Regions from separate parts of the Enterobacter sp. C4G1 genome, predicted to be linked through region 2. Evidence: predicted binding sites of a transcription regulator. Region 2 holds the regulator's gene; each other region holds the start of a gene.
What was found. Region 2 encodes LexA, which represses DNA repair genes until DNA is damaged. Its sites were predicted from a motif close to TNCTGTATGTACATACAGNA; they were not measured.
Positions count from the first base shown of each region.

Region 1: rmuC (DNA recombination protein RmuC) is a predicted target of LexA. The motif match lies at 2,514-2,533, and genes of this name have one in related genera.
Region 3: sbmC (DNA gyrase inhibitor SbmC) is a predicted target of LexA. The motif match lies at 1,927-1,946, and genes of this name have one in related genera.

Region 1 covers NZ_JBQVVV010000001.1:877,675-881,899, forward strand. Annotated here, with positions in the region: gene ubiJ (ubiquinone biosynthesis protein UbiJ) at 1-177, opposite strand, end outside; gene ubiE (bifunctional demethylmenaquinone methyltransferase/2-methoxy-6-polyprenyl-1,4-benzoquinol methylase UbiE) at 191-946, opposite strand; gene rmuC (DNA recombination protein RmuC) at 1,013-2,470, opposite strand; gene udp (uridine phosphorylase) at 2,611-3,372, opposite strand; gene ACT9TW_RS04245 (dienelactone hydrolase family protein) at 3,632-4,225, shown strand, end outside.
Region 2 covers NZ_JBQVVV010000001.1:1,394,809-1,399,033, reverse strand. Annotated here, with positions in the region: gene dinF (MATE family efflux transporter DinF) at 1-1,305, opposite strand, end outside; gene lexA (transcriptional repressor LexA) at 1,369-1,977, opposite strand; gene ACT9TW_RS06665 (diacylglycerol kinase) at 2,086-2,454, opposite strand; gene plsB (glycerol-3-phosphate 1-O-acyltransferase PlsB) at 2,608-4,225, shown strand, end outside.
Region 3 covers NZ_JBQVVV010000002.1:1,295,603-1,299,827, reverse strand. Annotated here, with positions in the region: gene sbcB (exodeoxyribonuclease I) at 1-466, opposite strand, end outside; gene dacD (serine-type D-Ala-D-Ala carboxypeptidase DacD) at 664-1,830, shown strand; gene sbmC (DNA gyrase inhibitor SbmC) at 1,962-2,435, shown strand; gene ACT9TW_RS20190 (FUSC family protein) at 2,528-3,586, shown strand; gene ACT9TW_RS20185 (DUF496 family protein) at 3,755-4,090, shown strand; gene ACT9TW_RS20180 (gamma-glutamylcyclotransferase family protein) at 4,142-4,225, opposite strand, start outside.

The sequences.
Region 1 (4,225 bases), 520 kb from region 2:
AACATCAAGCTGGCGTTCACTGAACACCAGCACCAGCGGCGTAGAGAACTCTTTTAAAACAATACGTAACACCTTTCCGTTGAGCCGCTGACGCGCAGTTTTTAGCGCCGGAGCACGGTAAAGAAAGGCATTCAGAGCATTCTCGATGCCTGCGGTGACTAAGGGTTTAAATGGCACGGGATACCTCCACTCAGAACTTGTAACCGCGATGCAGCGCGACGACACCCGCCGTCATGTTGAAGTATTCAACGTTTTCAAATGCGGCATCCTGCATCATTGCTTTTAAGGTGTCCTGATCCGGGTGCATTCGGATAGATTCAGCCAGATAGCGATAGCTTTCTGCATCGTTCGCCACCAGCTCACCAATGCGCGGCAGCACGTGGAACGAATAGGCATCGTAGGCTTTACTCAGCGGCTCGATAATCGGTTTGGAGAATTCGAGCACCAGCAGGCGTCCACCCGGCTTCAGCACGCGGTACATGGAACGCAGCGCTTTGTCTTTCTCGGTGACGTTACGCAGGCCAAACGAGATGGTGATGCAGTCAAAGGTGTTGTCCGGGAACGGCAGCGCTTCAGCGTTCGCCTGTACATATTCAACGTTACCCACAACGCCGATGTTACGCAGCTTCTCACGTCCCATTTTCAGCATGGAGTCGTTAATATCTGCCAGCACTACGCGACCGGTTTCGCCAACCAGACGTGAAAACTTCGCCGTCAAGTCGCCTGTACCGCCCGCTAAATCCAGCACCGTTTGCCCACGACGCACACCGCTACAGTCGATGGTGAAGCGTTTCCACAAGCGATGAATGCCGAATGACATCAAGTCATTCATCACATCGTACTTCGCCGCCACGGAATGAAATACGTGGGCCACCATGTCAGCCTTCTGCGCTTTAGCAACAGTCTGAAAGCCAAAGTGCGTCGTGTCTTGTGAATCGTCAACCATCTCAGAGCCTGCTTATCAGTCAAATGTCCGTGAAGTGTAACAGATTGGGCGCGTTTGCCCTACGGTTCAACCACCGTGAAAGAAACGATTCGGCGGTTCAGAAGGTGACAAATCCGCGGCTAAATCGTTGTCTTCGCTGTCTGTATTTTGCACACCAGCCCCTTCTCGCAGGCGATATTCATCGTCCTGAGCGGTAGCCTGTTCAACCATTTCAGGATTAATCTCGCGCTTAACCTCCACCCCCAGGCTACGGAATGCCTCTGCTTGCGCCAGCAGGTTGCCGCGCCCGGAAGAGAGCTTTTTCATCGCCTGGCGGTAGTTATCCTGCGCGCGATCGAGGCTCTGCCCAACAGAGGACATATCGTCCACAAACAGGCGCATTTTGTCGTACAGCTTGCTGGCGCGATCGGCAATTTGCTGTGCGTTACGGCTTTGGTGCTCGTAGCGCCAGAGGTTTGCAATCGTCCGCAGCGCCACCAGAAGTGTCGTGGGGCTCACCAGCATAATGTTATTTTTCAATGCTTCGGTTATCAGTTCGGGCTGTCTGTCGAGCGCCAGCAGGAATGCAGGCTCAACCGGAATAAACATCAGCACGTAATCCAGGGAGCGTAACCCCGGTAGCTGCTGATAGTCTTTGCGGCCCAGCAGACGAATGTGGTTACGGACAGAGGTGATATGCTCTTGTAACGCAGACTCACGGATGTAATCGTCCTCGGCATTGAAGTAGCGTTCGTACGCCACCAGCGTCATTTTGGCGTCGATAACGACATCTTTGCCCTGCGGCAGGCGCACAATGACATCAGGCTGCATCCGCGAGCGGGCATCGTTTTCGATGCTGACCTGCGTTTCATACTCGTACCCTTCACGCAGGCCAGAAGCCTCCAGCACGCGGGTCAGTACTACTTCACCCCAGTTGCCCTGTGCTTTGTTGTCGCCTTTAAGCGCACGCGTCAGGTTAACCGCCTCTTGCGCCATCTGCGCGTTCAACTGCTGGAGATTACGAATTTCATGCGCCAAAGTGTGGCGTTCGCGCGCCTCCTGGCCAAAGCTGTCCTGCACCTGGCGGCGAAAACCGTCCAGCTGTTCACGCAGCGGTGTGAGCAGGCTGTTCAGGCTTTGGCGGTTTTGTTCGTCAACACGGCGGTTGCTGTGCTCAAAAATGCGGTTCGCCAGGTTTTCGAACTGTTCGCTCAGGCGCTGCTCGCTGTTGATCATCTGGCGGATTTTGTCTTCCGCATGGAGTTGGGTCGATTCAAGACGGGTGGTGACTTCACGGAGATCGGCTTCCAGTGAGGTATTGATATCACGCAGATTGCGCAGTTCGTTATTGAGCAGCTCACACTCGTCGCGCCAGTGCCCGCTCTGGGCAAGCTGTTGTTTCGCGGCGCTGAGCTCAGCGACCATCTCTTCGCGTTCTGCCAGTTGATCGGCTTTATGCTGCGCGTGCTGATAGCTGGATATGAGCCAGCCTATTCCCACGCCCACCAGCGCAATCACTGCATAAATCAGGATTGAGATATCCACAATGCCCCCTGCATCAACGTTTTACCCGCATAAAATAGAATTGTGCTGTATGAACGTCCAGTTTGAAAGGGTTTTCCTGCGAGGCGCTACGCAAAAAAGAAAAGGCCGAACGAGTCGGCCTTTTATTGAAGAAGTGAGGACTAGATCAAGCGGCGAGCCGCTTCAACCACAATTTTCACCGCATGGCTTTCGGTCTGCTTCATGGTTTCAGCGTTCGGGATCTCTTGCTGAGTACGGTTAACGATAACACCCGCCACCATACCGGCACGCAGACCCTGGCTTGCGCACATGGTCAGCAGCGTTGCAGATTCCATTTCGTAGTTCATCACGCCCATAGACTGCCACTCTTCCATGGAGCCTTTGAAGCGGCTCACTACGCGGCCAGAGAAGGTGTCGTAACGCTCCTGGCCCGGGTAGAAGGTATCGGAAGAGGCGGTAACGCCGATGTGCGTTGTTGCGCCCACAGATTTCGCGGCTTCAACCAGCGCAGTGGTGCATTCGAAATCCGCCACTGCCGGGAATTCCATTGGCGCAAAGTGCAGGCTTGCACCGTCCAGACGCACGGACGCGGTCGTGACCAGCACGTCGCCCACATTGATATGTGGCTGAATTGCGCCGGTGGTGCCGATACGCAGGAAAGTACGGATACCCAGCTGCGCCAGCTCTTCAACGGCAATAGAAGTAGACGGGCCGCCGATACCGGTAGAACACACGATCACCGCTTTACCATCCAGCTCTGCGCGCCAGGTGGTGAATTCACGATGGGATGCCAGCTTAACCGGCTTATCCATCAGCGCGGCGATCTTTTCCACACGCTCTGGATCGCCAGGGACGATAGCGAGCGTAGCCCCTTGTAAATCGTTTTTAGTGAGGCCGAGATGAAAAACATCAGACTTAGACATAGGTGACTCCTCTGTGGGTCGGTTTGTCAGAAGAAGTAAAACGGTACTTTACAGAAGCAGTGTGCGTAATTTCGTGACGAATCTCACCATGAATGAAAATGATTGCAGTTTATTTCCATAAATAAGTGATCAACATCACATTAACAATGTTATACCGTGGTGTGTTGCACAAAAGATAGACCGTTTAAGGCACTGTGAGTTGTTAACCTTGTGACTATATTTACCTTTGCGCTAACTCAACATTGGTACGGAGAATGCCATGACTGAAAAAACCGGTTTTGCACCTGCTGCGGCCCCTCATGCTTCAACCATTGTCACTACTCCCGAAGAAGCCATTACTGCAGGAGAGACATCCATTCCCTCACAGGGGGATAACATGCCGGCTTACCATGCGCGCCCGAAATCGGCCGATGGCGCTCTGCCGGTCGTGATTGTGATACAAGAAATTTTCGGCGTACATGAGCATATTCGCGATGTTTGCCGTCGACTGGCGCTGGAAGGTTATCTGGCCATCGCACCAGAGCTCTATTTCCGCCAGGGCGATCCAAATGACTACAGCGATATCCCGACGCTATTCACTAATCTGGTCAGCAAAGTCCCGGACGCGCAAGTGCTGGCGGACCTGGACCATGTCGCCAGTTGGGCGGCGCGTAACGGCGGCGACCCACATCGGTTGATGGTGACCGGTTTCTGCTGGGGCGGTCGCATCAGCTGGCTGTACGCCGCGCATAATCCGCAGCTCAAGGCTGCCGTGGCGTGGTACGGCAAGCTGGTCGGCGAAAAAACGCTGAATTCACCTAAGCAACCGCTGGATATCGCCGTGGATCTTAACGCCCCGGTGCTGGGTTTGTAC
Region 2 (4,225 bases):
ATTATTTTTCCAGTGACGACGCCAGATAAACGCCAGCGAGAGGCCACGCAGAAGAAGAAAGACCGCGAGGGCCAGCCATAACCCATGATTCCCCAGATACGGCACCGTGAGCAGCGTTAAACCAAACCCACCCGCCGCGACCGCCATGCTGTTACGCATTTCCGCGCCACGCGTTGCGCCAATGAACATCCCGTCGAGTAAATAACACCAGACGCCCACAACCGGTAAGATCACCTGCCAGATGATGTAGTGGCTTGCCAGCTCACGCAGTGCAGGTAATGACGTGAGCAGCGCAACAATATACTCACCAAAGCAGGTGTAGATGAGTGCAAATGCCAGCGCCACCAGCCCAGCCTGACGACATGCAGCACGCCAGACATCATGTAATTGCCCGCTTTCGCGCGCGCCATACGCTTGCCCGGAATGGGCTTCTACCGCGTAGGCAAAGCCATCGAGGGCATAGGCGGTAAAGGTCAGCAGCGTCATCAGCACCGCGTTGACAGCAACGATTTCCGGGCCAAGCCGCGCGCCAAAGACCGTCAGTGCACCAAAGCACAGTTGCAATAACAGCGAGCGCAGCATGATGTCGCGGTTAAGCGCCAGCAGCTTGCGGATATTGCCGCGCCAGGCGGCCTTTAGCAGCGCAGGTGTTATGCCCCGCATCACCAGCACACGCCAGACCATCCACAGCCCGATAATCAGCGTGCCGTACTCGGCAATAGCTGTTGCCAGCGCCGCGCCCTGCACATTCATGTGCAACCCCATAACCAGCCAGAGGTCGAGCACTATGTTCAGGACGTTCCCGACAACCAGCAGGATAACGGGAGCGCGGGCATACTGAACGCCCAGTAACCAGCCCAGCAGAACCAGATTCGCCAGAGATGCCGGTGCGCTTAGCCAGCGAATATCAAGGAAACGCCGTGCCTGCTCCAACACCGCTTCACTGCCACCTACAATGTGTAATGCCAGCTCAATCAGTGGTGTACGCAGCAGAACGATAAGTACACCCGCACCCAGCGCCAGAATTAACGGCTGTACCAGCGCACGTGCCAGACGCAGGGGATCTTTTGCGCCAAACGCCTGTGCCGTCAGCCCGGTGGTGCTCATGCGTAAAAAAAGCAACAGCATAAAGAGGAAGCTGGTTGCCGTTGCGCCAATCGCCACGCCACCCAGATACACCGGTGAATCCAGATGACCAATAACCGCCGTATCGACCAGCCCCAACAGCGGAACGGTGATATTGGAAAAAATCATCGGCAGTGCAAGACGCCACAATGCCTTATCGGAAGCAGTCAGCAGTGACATGAAAAATACCGGGAGTGGGAAATGAATCAGGCTACGGAGGCTCCGTAGCCTGTCAGGGGGAGATTACAGCCATTCTCCGTTGCGGATGACGCCAACCGCCAGACCTTCAATGGAGAAGTTATGTTCGCGAAGATCCACCACGATTGGGGAGAATTCGCTGTTTTCCGGCAGCAGTTGCACAGTATTGCCCTGTTTTTTCAGGCGCTTAACGGTAACTTCGTCATCAATACGCGCCACCACCACCTGACCGTTGCGCACATCCTGAGTCTTATGAACCGCCAGCAGATCGCCATCGAGAATACCGATGTCTTTCATGGACATGCCGCTGACGCGCAGCAGAAAATCCGCGCTCGGTTTGAACATGCCAGGATCGACCTGATAGTGACCTTCAATATGCTGCTGTGCGAGCAAAGGCTCACCTGCCGCGACACGGCCAACCAGCGGAATGCCCGTCTCTTCTTCTACCAGCAGACGGATGCCGCGTGAAGCACCAGAAACAATCTCAATTACGCCTTTACGCGCCAGAGCTTTAAGGTGTTCCTCGGCAGCATTTGGAGAACGGAAACCCAGGCGCTGCGCGATTTCCGCACGCGTAGGTGGCATTCCCGTCTGGCTGATATGATCCCGGATGAGATCAAACACCTCTTGCTGCCTGGTCGTTAACGCTTTCATTCCGCCCCCTGGGTGTATATACAGTTATGCTGTGAGTATATACAGTCAAAGGTGATTTTGGAACCAAAAACTGCACAAAAAACCAGGGACTTAATTATTCCTCGAGGCTCATCGGAAATGCGACCAAAGCAGCGTGACCCAGGTGATCACCGCAGTAATAATCGCCAGCAACACGGCGGCAGACCCCATATCTTTTGCACGACCAGAGAGCTCATGGAAATCAGAGCCAATACGATCAACTACCGCCTCAATAGCGCTATTGAGAATTTCCACTATCATCACCAGAAGCACAGAACCAATAAGAAGAACGCGCGTTATGGCATCAACATCGAGGAAACAGGCAATGATTACCGCCACGATAGCGGCAACGCCTTCCTGACGAAAAGCGGCTTCATTGATCCACGCGGCACGGAAACCTTTCCATGAATAGCCGGCAGCTTTGATGATTCGGGTTAACCCAGTGGTATTATTGGCCATTAAAAGAACCTTTTATTAGAAATAGCGTCAGTAACTATAGACGCAGTGCGTTTACTGCCGCCCGAAGTATGACGGGTAACAACAGAAATTTTGCGCGCTTTCTGTTATCCTTGCGCCGCAATTGCATTATTAACCAGAGGCTTTACATCGTTTATGTCTGGCTGGCCACGAATTTACTACAAATTACTTAATTTACCATTAACCGTTCTGGTAAAAAGCAAGTCTATCCCAGCAGAACCCGCGCTGGAATTAGGGCTCGATACCTCTCGCCCTATAATGTATGTTTTGCCTTACAACTCGAAGGCAGACTTGCTCACGCTCCGCGCCCAGTGTCTGGCGCATGATTTACCCGATCCGCTTGAACCACTGGAGATCGACGGTACTCTGCTGCCGCGCTACGTGTTCATTCACGGCGGGCCGCGTGTGTTTACCTATTACACGCCAAAAGAAGAGTCCATCAAGCTGTTCCACGACTACCTCGATCTACACCGCAGCAATCCTGATTTGGATGTGCAGATGGTGCCGGTATCGGTGATGTTTGGTCGTCGCCCAGGTCGCGAAAAAGGGGAAGAAAACCCACCGCTGCGGATGCTCAACGGTATCCAGAAATTCTTCGCGGTGTCCTGGCTTGGTCGCGATAGCTTCGTGCGTTTCTCTCCTTCTGTGTCGCTGCGCCGCATGGCAGATGAACACGGTACGGATAAAATCATCGCGCAAAAACTGGCTCGCGTGGCACGTATGCACTTTGCGCGCCAGCGTCTTGCAGCCGTAGGGCCGCGCCTCCCGGCGCGTCAGGACCTGTTCAATAAATTGCTGGCGTCTAAAGCCATTGCCCGCGCCGTGGAAGACGAAGCGCGCAGCAAGAAGATTTCGCATGAGAAAGCACAGCAGAACGCCATCGCATTGATGGAAGAGATCGCTGCGAACTTCTCCTACGAGATGATTCGCCTGTCCGATCGTATTCTGAGCTTTACGTGGAACCGCCTCTATCAGGGGATCAACGTTCACAACGCCGAGCGCGTGCGCCAGCTGGCACATGACGGCCACGAAATTGTCTATGTGCCCTGCCACCGCAGCCACATGGACTACCTGCTGCTTTCCTACGTGCTTTATCATCAGGGCCTAGTGCCACCGCACATCGCGGCCGGTATTAACCTGAACTTCTGGCCAGCAGGTCCGATTTTCCGCCGCCTTGGTGCCTTCTTTATTCGTCGTACCTTCAAAGGTAACAAGCTCTATTCCACCGTATTCCGCGAATATCTGGGCGAGCTGTTCAGCCGCGGTTATTCCGTTGAGTATTTCGTAGAAGGCGGGCGTTCCCGTACTGGCCGCCTGCTTGATCCGAAAACCGGCACGCTGTCGATGACTATCCAGGCCATGTTGCGCGGCGGTACCCGCCCAATTACGCTGGTACCGATTTACATCGGCTACGAGCACGTTATGGAAGTGGGAACGTACGCCAAAGAGCTGCGCGGTGCGACCAAAGAGAAAGAGAGCCTGCCACAGATGCTGCGTGGTCTGAGCAAGCTGCGTAATCTGGGTCAGGGCTACGTGAACTTCGGCGAGCCAATGCCGCTGATGAACTACCTTAACCACCATGTCCCGGAATGGCGCGAGTCTATCGACCCTATCGAAGCGATACGCCCTGCCTGGCTGACGCCAACGGTGAACGGCATTGCCGCTGAGCTGATGGTGCGTATTAACAACGCAGGTGCGGCCAACGCCATGAACCTGTGCTGTACTGCGCTGCTGGCATCGCGTCAGCGTTCAC
Region 3 (4,225 bases), on a different contig from region 2:
TGATACCCTCCGGGCGCAGCGCATAGCAGGCGCGCATGATGTCGAGCAAATCCCAGCGTGAATTACGGTTCTGCCAGCTCCAGGCGTACGGATCGTAAAAATTACGGTAGAAGATGTTGCGCGTCACTTCATCATCAAAACGGATGTTGTTGTAACCCACCACACAGGTATTCGGGACGGTAAACAGAGCGTGGATACGGCGAGCGAAGTCAGCCTCGTTAACCCCTTTATCTCGAGCTTCCTGCGGCGTAATGCCGGTCACCATGACAGCACCTGGCTGCGGCAGGTAGTCATCAGCGGGCTTGCAGTAAAAGACTTCCGGCTCGCCAATGATATTGAAATCCTCATCGGTACGGATGGCGGCAAACTGGGATGGCCTGTCCAGCGCCGGGTGGGTACCAAAGGTTTCGTAATCGTGGAATAAAAATGTTGGGCGCGCGGCAGAGTCAGACACCAGTAATACCATCCTGTTAAAAATTGACGTCACTATGGTAAACGATCGTGATGTACAGACCGAATAAAAAGCGCCCTCAGGCGTGAAATTTGCGAGATGGCTTCAGGTAAAACATGTTGTCTGTCACATTTTTTTGCAATTAAGGCAGGTAACGACATCAGAAGTCCCGTAAAAAGGTCAACGATTTTTAATGACCTGAGGATATACCGTTGAAACGCCGTCTGTTTATTGCTGTTTCTTTACTCGCTTCGAGTATCTCATCTGCGCTGGCTGCCGAACCGCTTGATTTTTCACCGCAGCCACCCGCTATCCAGGCAGGATCCTGGGTACTGATGGATTACACCACTGGTCAAATTTTAACGGCGGGCAACGAACATCAGCAACGCAATCCGGCGAGCCTGACAAAGCTGATGACGGGATATGTTGTCGATCGTGCCATTGATGGTCACCGCATTTCCCCGGACGATATCGTCACCGTGGGTCGCGATGCGTGGGCGAAAGGGAACCCGGTGTTTGATGGTTCATCCCTGATGTTCCTGAAACCTGGCGATCGGGTGTCCGTCCGTGACCTGAGCAGAGGCCTGATTGTCGATTCCGGTAACGACGCCTGTGTGGCACTGGCAGACCATGTGGCGGGCGGCCAGCCGCAGTTCGTCAACATGATGAACGACTACGTGCAAAAGCTGAATCTGCGCGATACGCACTTCGAAACGGTTCATGGCCTGGATGCGCCGGGGCAGCACAGCTCCGCCTATGACCTGGCAGTTCTGTCCCGGGCAATCATTCACGGCGAGCCTGATTTTTACCATATGTATAGCGAAAAGAGCCTGACCTGGAATGGGATCACCCAGCAGAACCGTAACGGCCTGCTGTGGGATAAAACCATGAACGTGGACGGGCTGAAAACAGGACATACATCCGGGGCAGGCTTTAACCTGATTGCCTCTGCCGTAGACGGTCAGCGCCGCTTAATTGCGGTGGTGATGGGGGCTGATAGTCCGAAAGGCCGTGAAGATCAGGCACGTAAGTTGCTGCACTGGGGGCAACAGAATTTCGATACGGTGCAGATCCTGCATAAGGGTAAAAAAGTGGGCACAGAGCGTATCTGGTACGGTGATAAAGAGCAGGTAACGCTCGGTACGGATCAGGATTTCTGGCTGGCACTGCCAAAAGCGGAAGTACCAAACATCAAAGCGAAATATGTGCTGGATAAAAAAGAGCTGGAAGCGCCGATAGCTGCGCATCAGCGAGTAGGGGAAATTCAGCTCTATGACCGGGATAAGGTTGTGGCGCACTGGCCGCTGGTAACGCTGGAAGGTATTGATAAAGGTGGCTTATTCTCACGTCTCGGCGACTATCTGCACCACAAAATCTAACCGCGTAAGTTAACCGCTTTCAGCAGACTGGCAGGGATGCGAGTCTGCTCACATAATAAACACTCCTCATTTGTTGTTCATAGAAAATCTGATTTATAGTGTATAAATATACAGTAATAAACGGAGGCAGCATGGACTACAGCATCAGGCAGCAACAGAAACGTAAAATCGCAGGCTTTCACCTGGTCGGGCCGTGGGAAAAAACGGTAAAACAGGGCTTTGAACAACTGGTCATGTGGGTTGACGGGCGTCAGATTCAGCCGCTGGAATGGGTTGCTGTTTACTACGATAACCCGGATGTAGTACCGGCAGAAAAACTGCGCTGTGACACGGCGGTAACGGTGCCGGAAGATTTTGTCATTCCCGAGAACAGTGAAGGGGTGATGATGACCGAAATTGCTGCTGGCGACTACGCTGTCGCCACTGCCAGGGTCGAGAATTTTGATTTTGCGACGCCCTGGTATCAATTCTTCAACTCTCTTTTGCAGGACCACCACTATCAGTGTGCCCCTAAACCCTGTTTTGAACGCTACCTGAACGATGGCAATGCAGACGGCTACTGGGACATTGAAATGTACGTCGCCGTTGAGCACAAAGCGGGTTAATCCTGGTAAAAGCAGGGTTTTTCAGCCGGGTGTGATCCGCCCGGCTGAAAACACAGTACAATTGTGGTTTGCCGAGCTGCTGGAGAGCGGGTGTGCGTCCCGACAAATCATTAACGCCGTTTGAAATTCGGTTGTACCAACACTATCGCGTTGTGCATGGCTGCCGCATAGCGCTGGCCTTTGTACTGACTTTTGTACTGGTACGCTTGCTGAATGTCCCGGAAGGAACGTGGCCGCTGATCACGCTGGTGGTCATCATGGGACCAATCTCGTTCTGGGGAAATGTCGTCCCACGGGCTTTTGAGCGTATCGGTGGCACTGTTTTAGGCTCTGCACTGGGGCTCATTGCCCTGAAACTGGAACTCATCTCGTTTCCGGTCATGCTGGCGTGGTGCGCCGGCGCTATGTTCCTTTGCGGCTGGCTGGCACTTGGGAAAAAACCGTATCAGGCACTGCTGATTGGTATCACGCTTGCGGTAGTGGTGGGTGCGCCTGCAGGTGATATGACAACCGCTCTCTGGCGAAGCGGGGATGTTATTCTCGGCTCACTGCTGGCGATGCTGTTCACCGGGATTTGGCCACAGCGTGCTTTCCTTCACTGGCGTATCCAGATGGCAAACTACGTGATGGCTTTTAACCGGGTGTATCAGACCGGTTTTTCCCCTAACCTGGTTGAGCGCCCGCGCCTTGAAAAGCATCTGCAAAAAATCCTCAATGAGGTGGTCAAGATGCGGGGGCTGATTAACCCGGCCAGCAAAGAAACCCACATCCAGAAATCCGTATTCGAAGCGATTCAGACGGTCAGTCGTAATCTTGTCTGTATGCTTGAATTGCAAATCAACGCACACTGGGCTTCTCGCCCCAGCCATCTGCTGATGCTTAACGCACACACGTTGAAAGAGACGCAGCAGATGACGCAACAGACGCTGTTAACCATTGCTCACGCGCTCTATGAAGGGAATCCGCAGCCTATTCTGGCAAACAGCGAACGTCTGAATGAAATCGTTGCCGAGCTGAAGCAACTTATTCACGAACGCCAGAGCGACAATGTGGCTGAAACACCGATCCACGGCTACGTGTGGCTGAGCATGGAGCTGGCACGCCAGCTGGAACTTTTGTCGCATCTGATCTGCCGGGCACTGCGCAAATAAAAAGCAGCTATCGCCTTATGTGACGCCTGCTGCTTCGATTCAGCAGCAATTGGGGTTATGATAGCGTTAAACGATATACTCATTGTCATTCGCGACCGCTGTCAGTAAGGTTACTGTTACAACGGTTGCTTTAACGAATCCGAATCTCACATTATCAGGGGTGTAAAAATGGAAACTACCAAGCCTTCGTTCCAGGATGTTCTGGAATTCGTCCGCCTGTTCCGCCGCAAAAACAAATTACAGCGTGAAATCCAGGACGTTGAGAAGAAGATCCGTGACAACCAGAAACGTGTTCTGCTGCTGGATAACCTGAGCGACTACATCAAGCCAGGTATGAGCGTTGAAGCTATTCAGGGCATTATCGCCAGCATGAAGAGCGACTATGAAGACCGCGTTGATGACTACATCATCAAAAATGCTGAGCTGTCCAAAGAACGCCGCGACATCTCCAAAAAGCTGAAAGTGATGGGCGAAATCAAGAACGGTGAAGCTAAAAGCGAGTAATCGTGGCTGAACGTGAAAAAGGCTCTCTGGTGACAGAGAGCCTTTTTTGTTTTAAATCGCAGCGCGCGGCTGTAATTGATAAATCCACGCCGTAACGTGCTGGCCTTCAAGCGTGGTAACACTGACTTCTACCCG